3 regions of the Paenibacillus sp. FSL H7-0357 genome follow, and region 3 is predicted to be linked to each of the others. Evidence: predicted binding sites of a transcription regulator. Region 3 holds the regulator's gene; each other region holds the start of a gene.
What was found. The regulator LexA, encoded in region 3, represses DNA repair genes until DNA is damaged. The targets are predictions, from matches to a motif close to CGAACATATGTTCG.
Positions count from the first base shown of each region.

Region 1 (8,034 bases), 200 kb from region 3:
AGTTGAAATTTCTTGTATTCATGGCATTTGGATGGTAAATTATAGATATAAGTTTGGGATTCAAATTCAGCTAATAATTGCATGAAATGTGTACATTGATCAATCCGCCAGTCCGTATGTTGGCGGGTTGATTTTTTTGAAAAAAGCCAGGCTGGTTTGACTATGTTCTGATGTGAACAAAACGTTTTATGGTCCAAAAAGGTACCCTAAGGATACCTTTATTTGTTGAAATGCTTAAGGAATCCGAAGGATGATCAATTTCACAAAGGCCGGTAAAAGTTTCACCGCTCACAAGATGAACACGCTGCTTCATACTTTGCTCCAAGGCCGACTGTATTTCTATTTTTCTCATTCATTTCACTTCCTTTTAAAACTGTGGCATTATGATCTCTACTTATCATTAAACAGGATTAGAAGAATTTAACAGACTTAATGGTTACAATATTGTATTATTATTATATACATTGCCTAGAAACCGGGTTATTCTTAAAGTAACTGTTTACAGTGAATCTAGACCCAAGCACCCTCCAGGTTAGGACGGATAGGTTGATTTTCTCAGAAAAATGGAGTCGGAGAGGTGAATGGCTGTGGATACAAGGAATGTTATCAAGGGGATTTATCATGAAATCCTTGAACGGATCGAATTGCTGCTATTGAACTCAAGTCTTGAGTATGTGGAGCACTCTTCTGAAGTAATAGAGGGGGGCATGTATGCTTGGGGACAAGCTGACGTACTGAAAGATGCGTACCGGATGGCTTTGATTGAAGAATACTTAATACTAGTTACCCAAATGCGCTTGGAGTTGGAAGAGAAAGACAGCAAAGCTCTCGCCAGTTTTGATCATAGCTGCAATATTGTATTAACGTATTTAAAGCAGGAAACGTTTGTGTACGAGAGTACGAAAGAAGATGTATTGAAGACGATTGAAAAAGAATTGGCTATTCAGTACTTTGTAATGAATCTGCCGGTGGAGAACATGAAATAATTGTCCCCATAACCTGGTTGTCGCGGTGAATCGGGCATAGCTTTTTTGGTGTAATATTCAATCAAATAGCGTTTAGTTCTCAGTCCGCCAGTGTTCAGCTGGCGGATTTTTCCGTTGCTTTAATTTCTTTAAGATGGTTATAATACAAACAAGTGTTCCTATTTATAGGGGCTGAGGAGGTCTGACAACATGAAGAAATTTGACAGCATATTCGACTGCAGCCGGATGATGACTCCGGAGCACAAGCGCCGAATCATCCAGGATGAAGAAAAACAGTGCCTGCGAAGCAAACCCGTGCTTGATGCTCAGGAATGGGAGCTGATTGATCAAGTGATTGCTTATTCCAAGCGTTACAACGAACAGATCACGATCACGCTGTTCGATCCAGAGAAAGACCATAAGATCAGGGGCGTTGTTATGTCGGTGGACCTGCAACTGCGACAGGTCAAATTACAGATTGAGTATGAATATGATTGGATTAAGATTGACGATGTTATTCATGCGACTACATAAATAAGGGTCCCAATCCTGGGACCCTTTCTTTAAAATTTATATGTTCATGTCATAAAAGATTTTGCATTCTGCTTGTTACTACAATGCTGTTGCATATGGTTTGAATTCGTCCGGTATAGCTGTTACCCCTATTATAGCCTCGACAGCTTTCCAGGCTGCTTCAAAACTTGTTCCGCTGTAGCTTGTTCTATCCCGCGCAGGGCCAGACAATGACATGTCAAACACTATAAATTCTCCGGACTCTTCAATGAGTCTGAAGCTTACGGCGCGGTCTTTTGATTGCATTCGAATCTCCTTCAATTGGACAACCTCCTTAATCATTTCTGTACTAGTATAAAGTCTACACAGCAGTATACCGCATCACCCCAATTGCATCAATTAACTAATACGCTGCAAGGAGCAACATTGACGGGAAGGTATTGAAACACTACAATTAGCACGAGTAGCCGTTGGAATAATTTAGGATTTCATTTCTTCCATCGGATAAATAAGAAACCCGTTAGGCGGGCTAACAGGAGGTGAAGCAAACAATGAAAAGGTCGGTTAACCTGTTTAAAGTTTTGCTTGGGATGATCATTGTCTACTTGCTGGTTAGTCTTGTTGCAGGTGTAATCGGGATGAATTTCAACAATTTATAATGAGTCTGTTCTGCAGATAGGAGGAAGTCAATGAAAGGCGAACATTTAAAATATTTAGGTGGCGGTGTAATTGTTCTTGGACTGATTGCTTCGATTCCTGTAGCCATGAACATGGGCACATTATCTGCCGGTATCTATCTGTTCATCTGGTCCTGCCTGATTGGTGTGTTTTTTATCGGTTTCGGGGAGCTGCTGTATTCGGTGCAACGGATTGAGCTTAAGATCGCCGGGGAACGTCCGCACTATGATCCATTGACAGGTCAATATGTTGACAAGGCGGACAGAAAATAAAGCTGCGCTTAGACGGGCCTTTTAGATTAAAGGTACGCAAGAACTTATATAGTGACTAATAGGTTTTAAAACAACCCTGCCGGTGAACTCCGTCAGGGTTGTTCAGCATTTCGCCTTAACTCTCACGGAGAACGGCGCGATACTCGCTCGGCGGCATGCCAGTGTATTTGCGGAACTGCTTGGAGAAGTAGAGAGCATCGTTGAATCCGACGGATGAGGCCACCTGATCGATGGTGAGTGTTCCCCCCAATAGTTCCCTGGCTTTGTCCATCCGCATCTTCAGCAGATACTGCTTGGGAGACAAACCGGTCTTCTGTTTGAATGCCTTGGACAGATGCACCCGGTGATAACCCAACGTCGCCGCCATGTGGTCGATGCTGATCTGCTGGTGGAACTGCAGCGAGATCCAACGGATCGCCTGGTCAATCTGGCGGTCAATGACCTCGGGCATTTCTTTGGGTCGGGCTGGCAGGACACTGAGGTTGGCCAGCCCGAACTGGTGGAGCAGCAGCCGGGTCCAGCCGGAGGCCTCCAGGCTTTCCAGCCGGGGATAAGGGGATTGCTGGAAGGCCAAGCGAATATGTTCGTATAGGCTGTGCAGCTCGCGGGTGTTCCCGGAATGCAGCAACGGACGTTCCTTGGTAATCCCGGCATCGGAGAGCAGTGCCGTAACAGCTTCCCCCTGTAAGGCTACCCATACGTAGTGCCAGGGGCTGTCCTTGTCAGCCTGGTAACTGAATAGGGACCCCGGATAAATAACAAACGTGTCTCCGGTCCGGCAGTGCCGCGAGACATTCCCGCTTTGAAAGAAGCCCTCGCCATCTAGCACGGTATGGATCAAAAAATAATCATGCACGGAGGGGCCGATCTTGTGTCCGGGTACGGGTCTGCCTTCACCACTGAATAATACGGCCATGTCCTGCTCTTCTGGTACGAGATTAAAGCTGGCAGTGAAGTACGAATGTTCGAGATTCATTGAAGGGCCTCCCATACATGAATGACTGAGTCATATTGATATTGCATTTAATCTCAGGCTACTACATCACGATTCCAAATGCAACAAAGATCCATATCTCACTTGTATTTCTCCATACTCATTTCCGGCGTTCTATTTTATAGTGAATATAGCAAAAAAACAGCGGATAATGACTGTAATTACTGCAATCATCTGCCCTATTCATCCTTGCATAAACTCCTTATTTGCTTAAAGCAGGCATTCTTACCGCGACCAACGGGAGGCGTATTGTTCATGTCTAAAATTACATTTATCGGTGCAGGAAGCACTGTTTTTGCCAAAAACGTTCTGGGTGACTGCATAGCGACAGCGGCGCTGCAGGGTTTCGAGCTTGCCTTGTTCGACATTGATCATCAGCGGCTAAAGGACTCAGAGAACATGCTTAACTCCATTAAGAATAGCAGCGGCAGCACATGCAGGATTAACGCTTACTCCGACCGCAAAGAAGCGCTGCGCGGCGCCAAGTATGTCATTAACGCGATTCAAGTCGGAGGTTACGATCCCTGCACCATAACCGATTTTGAAATTCCGAAGAAATACGGTTTGCGGCAGACGATTGCGGATACGGTGGGCATCGGCGGCATTTTCCGCAATCTGCGCACCATCCCCGTGATGCTGGATTTTGCTGCGGATGTACGCGAGGTCTGCCCGGATGCACTGTTCCTGAACTATACCAATCCAATGGCTGTTCTGACGAATGTAATGAACACCTATGGCGGTGTGCAGACAGTAGGACTGTGTCATAGTGTGCAGCAGTGTATCCCCGGATTATTTGACCACCTTGGAATCGACCAGACGGGAGTGCAGGCGAAGATCGCCGGAATCAACCACATGGCTTGGCTGCTGGAGGTCACGAAGGACGGGAAGGATCTTTATCCGGAGATTAAGCGCCGTGCGGCAGAGAAACAGCTGGAGCCTCACACAGATATGGTACGTTATGAAATGATGCTGAAGTTCGGCTACTACATTACAGAATCGTCTGAGCATAACGCGGAGTACCATCCTTATTTTATAAAAAGGAACTACCCGGAGCTGATCGAACGCTTCCAGATTCCGCTCGACGAATATCCGCGCCGCTGTGTGGAGCAGATTGGCCGCTGGCAGCAACTGCGCGAGGAACTCGTCGGTAACCACGAGCTTCAGCATGAACGCTCGCATGAATATGCCTCTTATATTCTGGAAGCGATCGAGACGAATGTACCGTTCAAGATCGGTGGCAACGTGATGAATACAGGTCTGATCACCAACTTGCCACGGGAGGCCTGTGTCGAAGTTCCGTGTCTCGTGGACAGCAGCGGGGTTACACCTACCTTTGTGGGGGATCTGCCTCCGCAATGTGCCGCTCTGAACCGCACGAACATTGGCACACAGCTGCTGACCATAGAGGCGGCAATCACCGGCAAAAAAGAGCATATCTATCATGCGGCCCTGCTAGATCCGCATACGGCGGCAGAGCTGTCGATGGATGATATTGTGAACATGTGTGATGAATTGATAGCTGCCCACGGCGACTGGCTGCCGCAGTATCAATAGCATATAAGTATGACTAACAGAGCCCGGGAAACCGGGCTTTTTGTCTGTCTAAACAGGGAGCCTGCTGAGGCTAATGGACGATGTTTTTCCCGGAGTGTCCAAACCGTAAGCAGCAGTACGAATACTTATATATAGATATTCCTTTACGGAACCGCTCCGGAGGTGAGATTCGGTGTTCGTCGAGAAAAGTATGCTTGCGCCAGATACGTCTTATGCAACTCCCTATTATGTCGTTAGCGGCCTACGTCCCGGCCCGGTCTTTATGGTGGTGTCTGGAATACACGGGAATGAACCAGCCAGCATCCGTGCAGCGCAAAATCTGGCGGGAATGTTCACCCGCAGAGAGCTGATCCTCCTAAAAGGCAGACTTATTATAGTCCCTCTGGTGAATAAAAAGGCTTACCGTAAGAAGATCAGAGGCAAGCCGGATTTAAACCGGACCTTTCCTTACCGTGGTAAATCGAAGGCCAGCCATTCGCTGGCAGGAGCCTTATTTCAGCTGGCGCAGCACCATGGCCCTTCGTGGTATCTGGATCTGCATGAAGCGAATGGACTATCACAAAAAAATCCCAAACGGGTTGGCCAGACTTTGATTATTAGTCCAGGAAGCCGCACAGCTAGAGTGGCCAAACAAATCGTTAAACGAATGAACCGGTCCATAACTCAGTCTTCCTATCATTTCAATATCCGGCGGCGTGAGCGAAACGGAACCTCGCGGAAGGCGGTTCAGGAAATTCTCGGTACGAAGGCGGTCACCGTTGAGACCTGCTGGAGTCTGGACTTCTCTTTACGGGTACAGTACCAGTTGGACATCGTGCGCCATTTCTTAAGAACAACCGGATTTATTGGTTGAAGATGATGAGAAGAGACTGTTCACTTCAGGCTGAACCCGCAAGCAATTGAGGGTTCAGCCTTTTTTGTGTTCTATAAAAGGATATTATTGACATACCTATATATAATGTATATATTACATATATACACTAACTACATTGTTACAAAAGGATGATGGTGCAGCAACATGAACATTTTGATTTCGAGTACCTCGGGTGAGCCGATATACGCCCAGATTGTGGGGCAGATCCGCCAACTGATTCTACAGGGTGAATTGGTATCCGGGACACCGCTGCCGTCTATCCGCCTGCTGGCCAAAGAGCTGCAGATCAGTGTCATCACGACGAAGCGGGCATACGAGGAACTGGAGAGAGAAGGGCTGATCAATTCCATCGTCGGCAAGGGTTCCTTTGTGTCCGGGGCTGATCAGGAATTTATCAAGGAGCAGCGGCTGCGGATTATGGAGCTTAAGCTGAAGGAAGTCATTGATGAGAGCAGGGCGCTTGGACTCCAATACACCGAGATTGTGGACATGCTGAAACTGCTATATGAGGAGGAGAAGGGATGAGTAACTGTATAGAGCTGAGTCACGTGCACAAGCGTTATGACCGCTTTGCGCTGCAGGACATTTCACTGGCGATGAAGGAAGGGTATATTACCGGTCTGATCGGCCCGAATGGAGCAGGCAAAACAACGCTGATTAAAATGATCATGGGCATGGTTCATCCGGATCAGGGAGAGATCAGCCTATTCGGACTTGATAACCAGGAGCATCAACCGGCCATCAAGAGCAGAATCGGTTATGTGTCGGATGAGAATATTTACTACGAGCAGCTTACCGTCAAGCAGATGAAGAAGATTATTGCTCCTTTCTACAGCCGCTGGGATGAGAATACATACTTGAAATACCAGGAGCTGTTCAAGCTTCCGCCAGGCAAGAAGATTAAGGATTTGTCCAAGGGAATGAAGATTAAATTCTCGCTGGCGATTGCCTTGTCACATGGAGCCGATTTACTCATAATGGATGAACCTACATCGGGTCTAGATCCTGTGTTCCGCAGAGAAATGCTGGATCTGCTCACTGAACATATTCAGGATGAGAAGAAGTCGATTCTGTTCTCCACGCATAACACAACAGATCTTGACCGGATTGCCGATTATATTGTCTTTATCAATGACGGGAAGATGGTCTTTAATGAGATGAAGGAAGCGCTGACGGAGAAATATCTGCTGGTCAAAGGCGGCAAGGAGCTGCTTGACCGCGATGTCCGCCGCTTGTTCCTTGGGATTCGGGAAAGTGCGCTTGGCTTCGAGGGTCTGGTCGGGAACCGGGCAGAGGGGGAGCGCTTCTTCAAGGACAATGCAATTTGCGAGACGCCAACGCTGGAGGAAATCATGTATTTTACTGTAAAAGGATGTGATGTGCATGTATAACTCGTTGTATCTTATCCGTAAAGACTTCGTACTGGTGCAAAAGTTCGTGCTGCTGCTTGTTCCGTACTACATCATTATGGGCTACACCAACTTCGATGGCTACACCATGTTCGCCTTGTTTCCGGCCATGCTGCTCCTGATCAATTCCTGTACACTGGATGTGCAGCAGCACAATCAGAAATTCCTGATCAGTCTCCCTATGCCGAGGCAGCAGATTGTAATGGCCAAATATTTGGCGCTGATTCCTTCTTGCCTGCTCAGTTTGGTTTGTACCCTGCTGCTGTATGGAATTGCCTTCCTTACCGGGCGGGCCACAGAGCCCATTGCCTGGAGAGAGCTTGCCCTGTGCATTGCGAGCTTCCCATTGCTAGCCGCAGTGTACCTGCCGCTGCACTACTGGCTGGGCCAAAAAGGGACTCAGGTGGTCAATTTTATTTTTATCATGTTAATTATGCTTAATTTCGCCGCTTTGACCAAGCTCATGACATGGTTACCTGATCTGGCGAACTGGGTCAGCACAGGCAAGACCGAGAGCATTCTGATCCCGGTTATCAGTGGTTTGGCCTATATTATAATCCTATTTGGATCTTATCTGGTTTCGTTACGTATCTTCATGAGTAAGGATATATAGGATTATATAACTTGCAAAGAAACGGCTGCGCCATTCCTTTAAGGAGGGCGCAGCCGTTTCTGATTCAAGCGGGTACAGCTTTCCTTATTTCCCCTGCTCCATATCATCAATAAAATTTTTGGCATCCATCAGGGATAAGTCCCGCGCTTCACGCAGTACTTT
Region 1 covers NZ_CP009241.1:4,294,153-4,302,186, reverse strand. The annotation lists gene H70357_RS18600 (hypothetical protein) at 161-352, opposite strand; gene H70357_RS18595 (hypothetical protein) at 582-986, shown strand; gene H70357_RS18590 (YolD-like family protein) at 1,176-1,499, shown strand; gene H70357_RS18585 (hypothetical protein) at 1,578-1,799, opposite strand; gene H70357_RS18580 (hypothetical protein) at 2,168-2,428, shown strand; gene H70357_RS18575 (AraC family transcriptional regulator) at 2,544-3,404, opposite strand; gene H70357_RS18570 (alpha-glucosidase/alpha-galactosidase) at 3,678-4,976, shown strand; gene H70357_RS18565 (M14 family metallopeptidase) at 5,149-5,829, shown strand; gene H70357_RS18560 (GntR family transcriptional regulator) at 5,995-6,375, shown strand; gene H70357_RS18555 (ABC transporter ATP-binding protein) at 6,372-7,241, shown strand; gene H70357_RS18550 (ABC-2 transporter permease) at 7,234-7,872, shown strand; gene H70357_RS18545 (ribosomal protein L7/L12) at 7,957-8,034, opposite strand, start outside.
Region 1: a site for LexA is predicted at 1,132-1,145, ahead of H70357_RS18590 (YolD-like family protein). Genes of this name have one in related genera too.

Region 2 (8,034 bases), 1.4 Mb from region 3:
TTCCAGGAACGTCCGTCGGTCCAGCGGTATCCATGGATGCCGCAGGCCAGCACATAATTCTCCAGCGCGTCCATATCCTCGCGGGTAATACTGCCGTCAAGCGGAAGCAGAAGCTCGGTCTTCACACAGCGGAACACATCCTCATACCGCCAGCGGCGGCGCACTACATCAAGTGCAGACCGTACAAATTCCACCAGCGGATGATGCAGCTCATTAACTTTCTGATCCAGGAAGAACGGGACGCTATAGTCTTGAAACAACGGGGTAATCAGCTGCTCATAATCTGAAATGTTGCGCATGAATACAGCCATCTCGCCGTACTCCGCCCCTTCATCCCGGGCCAGCCTGATCATTTCACGCAGCGTGCCCTCGACCTCTGTTCTATGCGAGACTGCAGCGCTGATCGTGATGGCTTCCGCAGCCTGCCCGATATCGCCGCTCCAGCGGCTGCGGCGGTGAAATCCGCGCTCCAGGTGGGCCAAGGCCGGACTTCCGGCGAAACGCGGAAGCACAGGCGGCGCCAGCAGCTCGTCCCAGACCTCAAGGCCCAGCTCTTCGGCCATCCCGCGCAGCTTGATATACGTAACTGCGGAGGGGTGAAACAACTCCAGTTCATGCGGCTGCAGCCCCGTTGGATAAATCCGGTCAAGCGTAAGGGCCACTGTCACCCTTGATGCATGCTGCATCAGCTCGCGCAGCACCATAAATTCCTGCGGGGTAAAACCATGGAACCCGTCTACCCAGATCTCGGCTTCTCTTATGTAAGAGGAATCCGCAATATGCTCTGCCAGTTCAGCCAGCCGGTCTTCCTGATCTATATACAGCTGTGACATTTCCTGCTCCAACTCGCTGAATACGATATGCAGATCATCCAGCTTGCCGGCCAGAATCGGACTGCTTCCTATGGCCTCGCGCATTCTTGCCAGCTGTCCTTCCAGATCGGAAGCACCCAGGCAGCAACGTTTCAGCTCGGTATGCAGTGCGCTGAGCCGTTCCACAAAGCCCGGTCTGTCGCTTGAAGCGCCGAACAGCTTCAGTTCTTCCTTGCGGCGGTTGATGATCTTGTATATCAGCATTTTTTTGCCTTCTTCGCTGATGGGCAGACTGGCGCTGCCCCCGGTCTCCTGCTTCACCCGGAATGCAAGCCGCGAGAAGCTCAAGGTCTGGGCCCGGATGCTGCCCTTCACGCTGCCTGCTGCCAGCAGGCCTCTCTCCGCCCCGAACGAGCCCTGCTCCGGAACAAGTACAATGATCGGTGCGCCCAGCGGCTCAGACTCCAGCTTTGAGGATACCGTTTCCCATATTCTTGTTGTCTTGCCGCTGCCCGAGCGGCCTATCAAAAAGTTTACCGTCATTGCAGTAGACTCCTTCCGTGGCCAAATCTATGAATACAACCGGTATCAAATTTCTAAACCCAGTTGATGAATCCGTCCCAACATTATAGCATATCTCTTCCAAACGGAACATACGTTTGCCATTGTTTTCAAGTTTCAGCGGATGGATATCCGCATGTACAGCACAAAGAGACTGCCGCGTTTTTAAGCTGCGGCAGTCTCTTGATCATTCACGGTAATATTCACAAATAAGCATGGTCCAGCTTCACTTCCTGCTGCCCTCCCCTTTCTTCATCTGCAGCAGTTCCAGCCACCGGGCCGCCTCTTCTTCAGAAGAGAACGCCAGAATGATTATCAATGAAAAACGAAAAAAAGAGCCTCTTTACAGAGACTCCCGTAGAGCCGGCTTAGGGCCAGGTTTGTTTATTTCTTGCTGCGCACTTCGAAAATGGCAAATTTCAGATAATGCCCTTCGTCGACACCGAGAATTTGCGGATGGTCTTTCCCCGCGGCCCGCCATTCAATCAGTCTGAGGACCTTACCGGCATCCTTCGCCGCTTCGGCAATGGTATCCAGGAACAGTTGCGGCTGCATGTGGTAGGAACAGCTTGCCGTCACCAAATAACCGCCCTCATTGACCAGCTTCATGCCGTGCAGGTTAATATCCTTGTAACCACGGCAGGCACCGGCAACAGCGCTTTTGGTTTTGGCAAACGCCGGCGGATCCAGAATGACGACATCCCATGTGCGTCCGCCGCCAGCAGTCATCGGCTTCGCCGTATCGGCCTTAGCCGCCGGCTTTGCTCCTGTCTTAGCCTCTCCTGCACCGTTTGCCCGCTCCGTCCGCTCTTCCAGCCCTTTAACCTGATTGCGCAGAAAAGCAAAAGCATCATCCACCACAAATTCCACACGGTCTGTGAATCCGTTCAGTTCCACATTGGCCTTGGCGCTTTCGATCGCGTGGGCGGATACGTCGAGGCAGGTAACCTTTTTGGCTCCGTATTTGCAGGCATGCAGTGTGAAGCTGCCCGTATGCGCGAAGCATTCCAGCACTGTCGCACCGTCCCAATACGGGAAGGTGACCGGCTTGCCGCTTTTGTTCACCGGCAGGGTCTGAACCAGACCTTCATCCGTCTCGATCTCCTGCAGCGTAATTCCGCTGCGGCCGCCCCAGCCTTTGATCAGCGGAGCGATGGAAGCTCTATTCTCGCGCTGGTCGAAAAAGTAGCCCGTCTTCTGGCCTTCCTCAATATCCACGATTACCTTAAGACCGTTCTCGCTTACAGTAATGTGGCGCGGACATTCCCCGTAGAGCACTCCGGTTCTTTGCTCCAAACCCTCCAGCTCCCGGACACTAACATCACTGCGCTCATAAATCCCGCGTGGATTCATCACTTGCACCAGTGCCTCCACAATCTCGGCGCGGCGCACATCCATGCCCAGCGTCAAGAGCTGAACGACAAGAATCTCGCCGAAACGGTCAACAATCAGGCCGGGCAGAAAATCAGCTTCGCCGTACACAAGCCGGTACGCGTCTGCTCCCGGCAGAAAACGTTCCCGATGCTGCAGGCAGCTTGAGAACCGCTCCGCGAAAAAGGCCGTATCCATGACCGCCAGCGGACTCTGGCAGAGAATTCTCACCCGGATTTGCGAAGCCGGATTATAATAACCTGCACCCAAAAAACGCCCCTGGTGATTAAGCACATCCACCAATCCGCCTGCCTGCGGATCTCCATCCACCGAGGCTACCTCGCTGGCGTAGACCCACGGATGACCCTGCTCCAGTCTTTTCTTGCGGTTTCGTTCCAGAATAACCGATGCCAATGACTTCAACTCCCTGTTCGTGTTAATGATTTCATACATGTCCACTGCAATGCTTTCATATATTGGTGTACAACCCCCGTTCAAAGGAGCCTGTCCTTATGATCCGTGACCTGCTGTTCCCTATTATATATGGTCTAGTTATCTTTCTTGCCGGCATGAAGCTTATGGAAGCCGCGCTGTCGCGGCTTGCTGGACCCCTGCTATCCCGAGGCCTGCATAAGGCCACATCTACGCCAGTAAAAGGCCTCATTTCCAGCAGTCTGCTGTCGGCACTGCTGCAGAGCAGTACTGCCGTCACGGTGCTGACCATCGGCATGGTCAATGCCGGCCTGATTACCTATGCCCGGACCCTGGGCATCATTCTCGGCAGCAACATTGGCACCTGCTTAACCACCGAGCTGATTGGACTGCAGATCAGCACGATGGCCACGCCGCTGCTGGCTGCCTCGCTCTGCGTCTGGGCCGCGGCAGTCATGATCGGCGAGCTGCCGCCTTACTCCTGGCGGGCAGCGGGAGCCTGCCGTAAATTCTCCGGGCCGCTCCAGTTCATCAGCCTGGCGGTGGCCGGCTTCGCGCTTGTCCTGTGGGGCATCGCCGTCATGCAGTCGATCAGCCCCGCGCTGCAAGCCAGCGGACTGTTCCGCTGGTTCCTTGGCCATGCTGCCACCAGCGCTCTCTGGGGGCTTGCCGCCGGAGCTTGTCTGACCGCAATGCTGCACAGCAGCGCGGCGGTCATCGGGATGGCGATGGGCCTGGCTTCCACCGGCGTGATGCCGCCGGAGCTGGGCATCGCCATCGTGCTTGGCGCAAATGTCGGCACCTGCGTCACCGCCGTAATTGCCGCAATCGGCGGCTCGCCTTCCGGGGTGTTCGTCGCCTGGTCGCATGTAGCGCTCAACGTCGGCGGCGCACTGCTGTTCCTGCCCTTTATAGGGCCGCTGCAGAGCCTCGCCGCCTGGATCGGCGGCGGTCCCGCCGCACAGCTCGCCCATGCCCAGACGATCTTCAATGTGGTCTGCTCGCTTGGGGCATTGCCGCTATGCTACCTGCCGCTATGGTCCAGGCTGGAAAGCCGGCTCCAGCCGTGAGAACATACGCATGGCCGATCGGGCTATCCCCGGACGCATGCGCTATCGCTGTACTATTATACTTCAATTGAGCCTTTTCATCTAATGCAAAGACGAAATGTCGAGCGCACCAGAAAAAAAAGAACTGCAAAGTGCCCCAAGGCGGCATTGCAGTTCTTTGGTCTTTCTTTGATTTTGCATACAGCAGTTTGTTGCTGCTACTTGACTTTAACCGAAATTGTCACGGTCTTGTTATTGTATTTGCCTTTGAAAGAAGTGCTTCCCTTGGCCAGCGCTGTGATGCTGCCTGAGGAGAGCTTGGCTACAGACGGCTTCGAGTTGGTCCAGGTTATCAGACCAGTCACGTCTGCCGTTTTACCAGTATCATACAAGGCGGTTACCACAACGGTCTGTTTGCCTCCCGGAGCCATATTCAGGCGTGATTCATTCACTGTCAGCTTGGTCAGCTTGGGAATCACGTTGACCTTGAGGCTGACGTTAATACCCTGATAAGATCCCGTTAACGTAGTTGTGCCTTCAGCCACGGCCTTCACGGAAGCGCCCTTGACAGTCGCTGCTGCCGGATTGGAGGATTCCCAATTAATCGTATTCGAGAAGTTGGCTGATTTTCCGTTGGAGTAATAAGCTGTTACTTTTACCGATTTGGAGGCTTTAATGTTCATCTCCAGCGATGCCGGCTCAACTTCAAGCTTGGTAATCTTTTGCTCAATGGTCACCGGAATGGTGATTGTCTTGTTGGCATAGGTCCCTTTTAGGCTTGCACTGCCCTTTACCAATCCTCTGACCGTTTTTCCGCTTGTGCCTGATTTGATCACGGCATTCGTGCCCGTAATCTCCCAAGTAATCTTGTCGGAGGTCTCACGCTCATCGCCGTTTTCCATAACTACTTTAACTGAAGGCATAGCCTTCTCTTCGCCAGTAACAACCACCAGGTTGTCCTCAGGCCCGATCAGCACCAGCACTTTATCCAGAACAGTAAGCTTATATTCAACGCTCTTGTTGCGGATGTCCGCTTTTGAGGCACTGACGTTGCCTTCTTTAATTTTACCGATCAGTGTAACTGTACCGGCTGCTTTACCTTCAATCTTGCCATCCTTGATGGTAGCAACTTCTGCATTGTCAGAAGTCCACTCTATCTCCTGGCTCAGTTCAAGTTTGGTACCGTCGAGCTTGGTGCCATTTACCTTAGGCAAGCTTAAAGTGTCGCCTTTGAACATTTCCTTTTCGGACTTTTCATTCTCTGCTTTCTCAACCTCTATGGCCGTGATGGTCGGAAGCACTTTCAGCTTAATCTCTCTGCTGACACCTTTATACTCCGCTTTGATAGTAGAGTCGCCCACACCCTTAGCCGTAATGTCCGCAGCGTCTGCTTCGGATTTGGCTGTGGCTACCAGTTGATCACTGGATGTCCAGGTGGCGTTCTGGGATACATTCAGCGTAGAGTTGGCAGCATCTCTGACCTCAGCCTTCACATCCAGCACTTCACCCATGAACAGCTTCTGTTCCTTGGAAGGCGTCAATAGAATCGCTTCATACGACGAGCGGACGTATACGTCTACGGAAGCTTTCACACCCAGATAAGCAATCGTGATTACAGTCTTACCCGTAGCCAGAACCTTGAGTTCTCCGTTCTTGACGGTAGCTACAGCAGTATTTGAAGAACTCCAGTCGCCTTTAGCCGTCACGTCCTCAGACTCCGCTTGGGTAGCGGCTTTGGTAGTTGCCGTCAGCTTAATCGCGCTATCCCCCATAAGGGTCTCGACATCCTTCACAACCTTATCATTCTGTTTGATGTCGATGTCGGTAAAAGCCATTTCAACTTCTGTCTTATATGTAGCCGTCAGGCCTTTGTATTTCGCAGTGATCGTTACCTTACCTTCTTTAAGAAGGTTGACTTTACCGTCCGATATCGTCAATACATTGGTGTCAGAGCTGGACCATTCAACATCTTTCGTAACATCAGTCGCTTCGGTGATGGACTTTCCTCCGAGTACCTTAGCTTTGATAGTCCGCTTCTCTTCACTGTCTCCCAGCTTATAGTTGCCTTCTTTATGCTCAATCTTCAAATCCTTGAATGGATGAGTCACAGAAACTTCAATCGTAGTAAGCATGCTATTATAAGTAGCTGTAATAATAGCCGTGCCACTGTCAAACGGCGTCAAAAGGCCGTTTACAACCTTTACAGCAGTGGTATTGGAAGAATTCCAGGTCACCGCACCCGTTACATCTCTCTTGGAAGAAGAACCTTCTACATTGGCGAACACCTTCAATTGCTTCGGTGTCTGGCCGACTACGAGATCCAATTTGGCCGAACTCTCAAACTCAATCGAGTTGATATCTCCCTTATCTGCAAAGACACTTACCGGAAATACTACGGTAGCCAGCAGCGCTATGATGAGAAGCAACTTCGTCATTTTCCTGTTCACAGTCATCATTTCTCTCCTTCATTGTGATGTTATTCTGGGAGGGTACATTCCCACACTCTTCCACTACTATCGACATTTAGCACTGAAGACTTTAACTTTTCTTGAAATCAGGGGTCTTAAAAGCCCAATTAGGGACTTTATAACCAGTGTTTCCCATATGTTCCAGTACCAGCGCCTCATGTTGAAATTCAGAATGATTCGCATACGCGCGGCAGGCTCTTATGATCCAGTCTGCTGCAAACATGTCCCCCAACAAACAACAAGGACTTCATCCCTTGCAGGGGACGAAATCCTTGGTTCCAAGCTGTATTTATTGGCGGACCGCCTGTTTCAGGCCAGCTTGTGACATGCCAACCAGTTCGCCTCTGCACTCGTTGACGCCAGCTTCCGTAATCTTCACCTCGCACAGCTGTCCCTGCAGCGAATCATCGCCGCTGAAGAAAACCTGCAGGTAATTGTCGCTGAAGCCGTGCTGTGTGCTGCGGCCCGGGGCCCCTTTGGCCGACCGTTCAGGAATAACGGACAATGTCTTGCCGACGAACCTGCGCGCATAGGCAAGCTGCATCTCCTCGGATAGGTCGATCAGTTCCTGTACGCGGACGTTCTTAATTTCCTCGTCAACCTGGTTCAGCATTCGTGCCGCCGGGGTGCCTGTGCGCTTCGAATAAGGGAAGACATGCATCTCGGAGTAATTCACGGCCTTCATGAAATCATAGCCGGCGCGGAACATCTGCTCGGTCTCGCCGGGGAATCCGACAATAACGTCGGTGGTGATTCCGACATCCGGCATCGCCTGGCGGATCAGCTCCATCTTGGCATAATACTCTTCGGTGGTGTATTTGCGGCGCATCGCTTTGAGCACCTCGTTATGTCCGGCCTGCAGCGGAATATGCAGATGGCGGCACATCTTGGAGCTGCGGTTCAGCACCTCAAGCAATTTATCGTCAATTTGGCTGGCTTCAATCGAACTGATGCGTACCCGCTCCAGCCCGTCCACCTTGTCCAGCTCCCACAGCAAATCGGCGAGACGGTAATTCTCCAGATCGTCGCCATAACCTCCGGTATGAATTCCGGTCAGAACAAACTCCTTATAACCGGCCTCCACCAGCTGATGCGCCTGGGCGACAATTGATTTCGGATCACGGCTGCGCGACAGTCCGCGTGACCATGGAATGATGCAGAAGGTGCAGAAGTTGTTGCAGCCATCCTGGATTTTCATAAACGCCCGCGTCCGGTCAGCAAAACCCGGCACATCCAACTCTTCGAATTCACGCGTCTTCATAATGTTGCGGACGGCATTCACCGGCTGGCGGGACCCCTGGATATTTTTGACGTGAGTCATAATCTGTTCACGGTCCTGGT
Region 2 covers NZ_CP009241.1:5,842,518-5,850,551, forward strand. The annotation lists gene addB (helicase-exonuclease AddAB subunit AddB) at 1-1,355, opposite strand, end outside; gene H70357_RS25900 (class I SAM-dependent rRNA methyltransferase) at 1,758-3,158, opposite strand; gene H70357_RS25905 (Na/Pi cotransporter family protein) at 3,257-4,246, shown strand; gene H70357_RS25910 (Ig-like domain-containing protein) at 4,444-6,678, opposite strand; gene mtaB (tRNA (N(6)-L-threonylcarbamoyladenosine(37)-C(2))-methylthiotransferase MtaB) at 6,983-8,034, opposite strand, start outside.
Region 2: a site for LexA is predicted at 1,461-1,474, ahead of addB (helicase-exonuclease AddAB subunit AddB). Genes of this name have one in related genera too.

Region 3 (8,034 bases):
TTTTACCGTCCTCAATGCGGATAATACGGTCGGCCATTTGGGCAATTTCCTCGTTGTGTGTTATCATTACGATCGTTTGGCCGAACTGTTGGCTGGAAACCTTTATAAGTCCCATAACATCAAGGCTAGTTTTGCTGTCCAGGTTGCCGGTTGGTTCGTCGGCCAAAATAATAGCCGGTTTCGACGCCAGCGCTCTGGCAATGGCTACCCGTTGCTGCTGTCCCCCGGAGAGATTACTTGGCAGATTGTATAATTTGTTTTCAAGCCCCAATATATTCACAATTTTAGACAAATAGGCTTGGTCAGGCTGTTTTCCGTCCAGTTCAATAGGCAGCACAATATTCTCGGATACGTTCAGGACCGGCACCAAATTATAATTCTGGAATACAAAGCCCATCTTCCGTCTGCGGAAAATGGTCAATTCCTCATCTTTCAACAAGGTAATATTTTTGCCATCGACCGTGACTTCTCCGCTGGTTGGCCGGTCCAGTCCTCCAAGCATATGCAGCAGGGTAGACTTGCCGCTTCCGGATGTACCTATAATCGCGACAAACTCCCCGTTTTCCACCTTTAGGTTCACCCCGTCTAATGCATGAACCGCAGTATCTCCGCTACCATAAATTTTTTTTAGATCCTTGGTTTCTAATACTTGCAAGTTGTTCTCCTCCCACACCAAAAAATGTATGTACTTAGTTCTCTACAGTACATACAATAGCTTACTAATCTTTCTACATTCTTTCTGAAATCTAACAGTGTTGAAAGAATTATTGATCCATAGGAAGAAAAATGGAGAAAGTAGATCCTCTTTCCGGATGCGAAGATACCTTGATATAACCTCCTTCAGCCGCGATGATTTCCCTTGCCAAAAAGAGGCCAATGCCCACACCTTCTTGCGTGTTAACAGCAGGAGAGCGATAAAAACGCATGAATATTTTACCCTGCTCCTCTTCCGCAATGCCTATACCATTATCGGTAATATTAATTCGGCAAAACAATTCAAAAACATCTACACTAATGGAAATGCTTCCGTTGGTTTTTGTATACTTCACAGCATTATCCAAGATATTGTAGACAGCTTCGACCGTCCATTTTAGATCGAACCAAGCCAGCGCTGCTGTACATTTTCTAACAACCGTGATTTCTTTACCGTTCGCCTTTGGCATAATTTGCTCCAACGCAGCATCCATCAGCTCTTGGACGGAGCCTTGCTTTGGGATTAGCTTGATAATCCCCGTTTCCAGGCGTGATGTCTTCATCAAGGCGTGAATCAGGAAATGAAGCTTCTCAGCTTGTGTTGACAGGGCCTTTACACAAGTAGAACCATCTTGAGGTAATTCGTATTCACTGAGAATTTGAGAATATAGCAAGATATTCGAGATAGGTGTTTTCGTTTGATGCGCAATATCGGATATGAGTTCGCTTATTTTATTCTTTTCCGCAAGTAAATTTTTAGAAGATACAGAACAAAGCGCTAGAAAATGGGCGAGCTTTGCTTCTAACGCAGATATAACGGATTCGTCAAAAACCTTCTCTGAAAAATTGCCGTCAATCGCAGTATCAATCATGTTCTCAAATGTTTTTATTGTTTTGTCGATGTTTTTGCGGTATAGCATAATCGCAGCAGCTGCTGCTATAAGTGCAGTAACGGCAATTCCAATACATATATAGTTCAAGATTGTCATTTTATAGCCCATGTATAACCGATCCCATAGACGGTTTTGATATAACAAGGAGCGGAGGGGTTCTCTTCGAGTTTATCACGCAGCCTTTTTATCGTCACAGACAGGGCATTTTCACCTACATATTCAGCTCCATCTGTCCAGATGCTGTCCACCAGACGATCGCGGGAAACGGTAATTCCCCGATTGTCAATCAAGATACGAAGTAGCCTTTGCTCGGTTTTGCTAAGCTCGACCGGATTACCATTGTTCAAAAATTTCATCTTATCAAATGAAAAGTAGAAATCGTCAACTTGAATGGTGTCGGGGTGCGGGTGTCTGGCTTTTTTTAGTTGAACTCCTACTCTGGCCCTTAATACCATAAGACTAAAAGGCTTAGTGATATAATCATCGGCACCCAGCTCAAAGCCAGTGACAATATCCGTTTCCAGATCATGAACAGTTAGAACGATGACTGGCATCGTTGTTGATTTGCGTATGTAAGTTAAAAGATCCAGCCCGCTTCCATCCGGCAAATTAACATCTAGAATTACTAAATCAAAGGCAGTAGTTTTTAATTGTTCTTTTGCAGAGGTAATGTCATGCTTTTGCATGATGGTTATATGTGGCCCTTTGAGTGCAATGACAATACCATCGCTCAAGGCGATATCATCCTCAACTATTAATATGTTATTCATTATTTTTACTCCGATCCTGTCAGTTTACTTAGCGCGATAACTAAAAAAATGTTTAGCCGGGTGTTATTAATCTACGCATTAACATCTCCCAAGAAAAGTATAAAGCAGATCTGGTAGGAGATGATGAAATGGCAGAAACATAGGGTGGGATTGATGGCCTTAATTGGTGTCTGGTAACTAATGTTTTTGATAATAATATAACACTTGAAGAATTGTTTGTAGAAACAGCACCACTGGGTGTGCAAAACTATCAATTGATCATTGAGAAAATAGTTCACCATCCTTTGACGAACAATACCCCGTCAGTGATTATAATGACGGGGTATTGATGTCTATGGTTTAAGTTTTTCCCAGACAAGTGCCGCAAGTAAATATGGATTTTATGGAGCAAATGAAACATTTTGCACAATATATCGAATTACGAAGAACGCAATAATGAACAGGGAGGCGAATCCAAGTAAAAAGGAAACGATAGCTTTATCTGAACGCGTGAGTTTACTCATTGCGATCACTCCTAGTTAATATTTAGTAGATTATACAATTAATCGGTGTACATCACAAACTCCTTGTTAATTTACTTGGACGAACTGCTCAACGAATTGTTGCCGTTCTCTTTTGTTGAAGTGTGGCTTGCTAACTTTCTCTCTCCATATTTCATTGGAAGCCAGTGTACTGAAGTCCACGTTATAAAATCGCTCGATTTCTCCTTGCGTGAGAGCTACGGAATAGATTTTCCCATCGTATGGAATCACCATGTCAATCGAAGCAGCTCCGGGGAATTGCGCGAATAATCGGCTTGTTTCTTCCATAAGCAGTTTGTTTATTTGGTCGCCTGTAGAAAAGTAATCGATGTAATCTTCTTTTGTAATGCCGGAGGTTGGGTTCGCTTCTTTATATGCTTGGTAGGTCTCAAAAAAAGTAACCGTTATATTGTCTGTCCCGACGTTTACATCTTTTATAAAAGTTTTACCTGTAAGATTGGCAGTGTAAGCCAGCACCTCATCAGCAGATAAAGGTACTTGATCAGCAGACGTTGCTTGAGTGGGGTTGACAGTTCGTTCGGCTGAGGGTGAAGGGGGTGGGGCAGTTGTAGGTTCTGCTGTAGCCTTAGACGTTGGTTCTGTTGCTGGAGATGGACTTGATTCAGTGGTTGGCTTGGCAGTAACCATCGGTGTTGCTAGCGCCGTAATCGAAGCAGTAGGATCATCTGACTTGTCCTCGTTCCCGGTGGTTACCAACCCTATGATGCCGGCGGCTATTAAAACCACCCAGAACCACCAGATTTTATAGAATGGTTTGTTCTTTTTCATCTTTTTCCTCCCGCCTGTAAGGGTGAATTCCTGTATAACTTTAGGATAGCCCATTCATTCACCTTACATAAGTGATCTTCAAACTATATATGGTATTTATTACCCGTTTTGTGGGCATTGCAAGCGTATGGCGTATTCTCTTTATTTTATTTTCTGCTTGCGGAAAAGCCAGGTTATTTATACTTATATTGGTTTGACAAAAAACCGTCCAGACGGTACAGTTGAAATCGGGGTGATAAGGTGACTATACATAACAACAGCTCCAAGAAAAAAATGATTTTGCAAGCGGCCTCCTCCATTGTTCGTGATCAAGGGGTGGAACACTTAACTCTGGAAGCTGTGGCCAAAGCGGCTAACGTTAGCAAAGGCGGTTTACTGTATCACTTTCCTAACAAGGAGCAACTGGTTTCCGGTATGGTGGATGAGCTGACCCGAAACTTTACGGAAGATGTTCAGAGCCGTGTAGAGCATGACCAGCAACAAGCTGGTAAATGGAGCAGGGCATACATTGAATCTACTTTTTATGGTTTTGGAGAAGGCAGTGACATGAACTCGGTGCTGGCAGCAGCTTTATTTACGAATCCCGGCTTGTTGACAAACATACAGGAGAAATATGCTGAATGGCAACATAATTTTGAAAATGACGGTGTGGATCCACTGTGGGCAACCATTGCCCGACTGGCGACCGACGGACTCTGGTTTGCGGAAAAGTTTGGACTGGCACCGCCAGATCTGGAGTTAAAAGAACGCATTTACAAAGAATTGATGGACGGAGTAAAGGAGGAGAAGTAAGTGCCGTATCTGTTTTTGGCGATATCCATTGCCAGCGAACTTGTAGGAACTTCGATGCTCAAAGCATCGCAAGGATTCACCAAAATAATCCCTGTAATCGTAATGCTGATTAGTTTCATTTGCTCGTTCTTCTTTTTGTCGTTGTCATTGAAGGCTATTCCATTAAATACGGCCTATGCAATTTGGTCTGGAATCGGAGCGGTAGCTACAGTTCTGATCTCAGTACTGATCTGGAAAGAAAAAATAAATACAGGCAGCGTAATAGGAATAACCTTAATCGTCATTGGTGTGATTGTGCTGAATTTGCTGGGACCTGGACATGGTTCTTCTGATGAGGCTGCCGAAACACAACAAACCAGCCTTTCCGATAGAGCCTAAGCCGAAGCTGTTGAAATAAAGATCATATACAATTTGTTCCATACAACAGTATGATGACGAAATAACTGTACCCTGCCAGAACGGTGGGGTATTTTCATATTCAAGAATACAGGGGAGTGAGTGAAAGTTGTCTGTGCATCGAGGTAATTTTTTCATTAATGGAATTGGCGTATTTAGCGTATTGATGTGGCTCATATCGGTTGTAGCTTGTATTTACGCATTCGTACTGTTGGTTAAACTTGCCAGGAGAGGAATAATAGCTTTGGATTTGTACATATATGCTAAAAATCGTGAAATACGCGACCGGTATGAATCAGCAGACAGGAAGGACCAATATTAAGCACTATGAAAAACACCCTCGATCATTTTTTTGTGATCCTTTGGGTGTTTTTGCTTTTTGTCTGACCACCATACTGTTACTCCCTTATTGTAACCCGTGTTCCAATAGGTACGATTGCTGCAAGGGCCAGCACATCCTCATTGTACATGCGGATACAGCCATGGGAGACCATATGTCCGATGGAGGAAGGGTCATTCGTTCCATGAATGCCGTAATGTGGTTTGGATAGACCCATCCAGAATGCACCGAAGGGTCCGCCAGGCTTGGGCTGTTTGTTAATGATAGTGTATTCTCCCGCCGGTGAAACGGTAAGTATGGTGCCAATACCGACAGGGAACCCTCGGGTAACGATGTTATTGTCAAGCAAATATAGCATGCGCTGCGACAGATCAACAATAATCCGATAATTAGGCATAGGTTCAGCACTCCTTTGATATCAGAATATGTGCGGAGTGCTGTTGCTGTTCAAAGGAAATGTTATATGAGATAAATAGAACAAATGTTCGCAATGAGTAAAATGACCATTTGAAAAGGGGAAAGGGCTGCTTCACTTGAAAAAGCGAAGCAGCCCTTAAATATGAACAAAAATATTAATGGATATCGCGGAAGAGACCGATAACTCGTCCCAAAATCGTAACGCGGTTAAGACGGAGGGGTTCATAAGCCGGATTCTCCGGCTGTAGACGAATGTGGTCACGTTCTTTGTAGAATGTCTTGACTGTAGCTTCGTCTTCTTCGGTCATGGCAACGACGATATCGCCATTGTCAGCAGTCTGTTGCTGGCGGACAATTACGTAGTCACCATTCATAATACCTGCTTCCACCATGCTGTCACCGAGAACGGAGAGCATAAATACCTTGTTGTCCCCCACATAGTGGGAAGGTAGTGGGAAGTAATCTTCGATATTCTCCGTTGCGGTAATCGGCACCCCGGCGGTGACCTTACCTACGACAGGAATACGGGTAACCGTCTGTACGAATTGATGTACATTCTCGGAATCTTCCTGGCCGAGCAGCTCAATTGCACGCGGTTTCGTAGGGTCGCGGCGGATAAGGCCTTTCTTCTCAAGCCGGTCCAGATGGCCGTGCACTGTGGAGCTTGAGGCCAAGCCTACAGCTTCACCGATTTCCCGGACGGACGGAGGATAACCCTTGCTACGGACTTCGTTACGTATAAATTCCAGGATCGCCAGTTGACGACTCGAAATCTTTGACATCGGAATCAACCCCATATAGTATGTTTGGGAAAATTATAACATAGAACTTCCGTTCGTACAAACATAAGTTCTAACAATCTGAGATTAATAGTGGAAATAGTAGCTTTTTACCATATTAGTATCTAATAACGGCTTGGAAATGGCGGGAAAAGGCAAAGCCGGTGCTGGAAACTGGCACATTTATGGATACGGAAAAAAAGCGAACAATTGTTCTAAAAATTCTATTGATCAAAACACATGTTCGTGTTATATTATTTTCGAAAGTAAGAACAAGTGTTTGGAGGACGATAACAATGTTAAAATACAGTACATACCGCAGCATCTACGAAGAGGCCGGTGAAGTTGAATCTACTAGAGGACAATCTGCTTCTAATCATATGAATGAAATGAAACAATCCGCCGCCGCTTTATTTGCAGCGATCTTAGGATTATGCCGTAAAGAATATCTCGTGAAGCTTGTGCTGGTCTTTATGCTTGTTGTATCCGGATTTACAGTTGTTGGTAATGTTTTTGCAAGTTCAGCATCATTAGTGAAGCAGGAGAAACGGGTAGTAGTTGAACGCGGAGACACGCTCTGGAGTATCGCCCTTAAGAACAAACCAGCGGGTATGAAGACGGTCGTATATATAGAAGGAATTAAAAAAACAAGCGGTTTGAAGAACGGGAACATTCAGGCCGGAGATATACTGACATTGCCTGTGTATTAACTTCATCATAAGCAGTATAGACTGACGTAAAGAGCTTTCAGGGGGCAGACCTTGACAAGCTCTTTTTCTCATGGCAAAGTTAGAATGAATTTATAGGGGAGGGGAAAGCATTGAATATTGACGAATTGGTCGCACGCATCAATGAACTGGCACGCAAACAGAAGAATGGCGGCCTGAGTGAAGAGGAATTGGCTGAACGGGCCAAGCTCCGCGAGATTTATCTGGGCAACATCCGCAGCAACTTCCGGGCCCAGCTCGATACCATTGAAATCGTGGATAATGATGAGCATGAACAAGGCAACAAGGGACTCAAACATTAGTCCAGTGTGTCTTTTTCATAGATATTACAGGATGACTAGGGGGAACTGACATGGCCCGTTCTTGGGAAAGAATGGTTCAACGCAACACACAGCAGGTCAACAAGCAAAGAAAGAAGCAGGGCAAGGATTCCATTTATGCTTCTTCGTCAAAATCAGCTGCGAAAAACAGTGATATCTTTAAGGGCCGCAACATTGTATTTCCTGTTGTTCTAATGCTGCTTGGAATTATGTTCTGGGTGGTAGGCTCGATCGACGAGGCCAGAGGCAGCGGCATCCTTGCCAATTGGCTGGGCGTCGTTCTTTACTTTGCGCTGGCGGCACTTCTATTCTTCCGGCGTCCGTATCTGAAGGTTGAGCGCAACAGAGTGTCTACGATTAAGTATAACCGTGAACGCTGGCTGCAGGCGGGAGATATTGAGAAGATCACATTGTCCCGTGGAGTGGTTGTGCTTAAATATAAGGGCAAGCGCAAACAGTGGATTTTCTCCAAGCTGATTAACCGGTATAACACTGAGGCCATGGGTGTACGCCTGGAGGAGTTCGGCAAAGCCAATAATATCGAAGTAGTACACGAGTAGGAAGATATAACAGCATAGGGAGAGGGAGAAGTCTAA
Region 3 covers NZ_CP009241.1:4,489,727-4,497,760, reverse strand. The annotation lists gene H70357_RS19555 (ABC transporter ATP-binding protein) at 1-655, opposite strand, end outside; gene H70357_RS19550 (sensor histidine kinase) at 765-1,682, opposite strand; gene H70357_RS19545 (response regulator transcription factor) at 1,679-2,356, opposite strand; gene H70357_RS19540 (hypothetical protein) at 2,926-3,666, opposite strand; gene H70357_RS19535 (TetR/AcrR family transcriptional regulator) at 3,907-4,458, shown strand; gene H70357_RS19530 (DMT family transporter) at 4,459-4,836, shown strand; gene H70357_RS19525 (L,D-transpeptidase) at 5,253-5,591, opposite strand; gene lexA (transcriptional repressor LexA) at 5,767-6,393, opposite strand; gene H70357_RS19515 (LysM peptidoglycan-binding domain-containing protein) at 6,687-7,100, shown strand; gene H70357_RS19510 (DUF896 domain-containing protein) at 7,211-7,420, shown strand; gene H70357_RS19505 (hypothetical protein) at 7,471-7,998, shown strand; gene H70357_RS19500 (HAD family hydrolase) at 8,034-8,034, shown strand, end outside.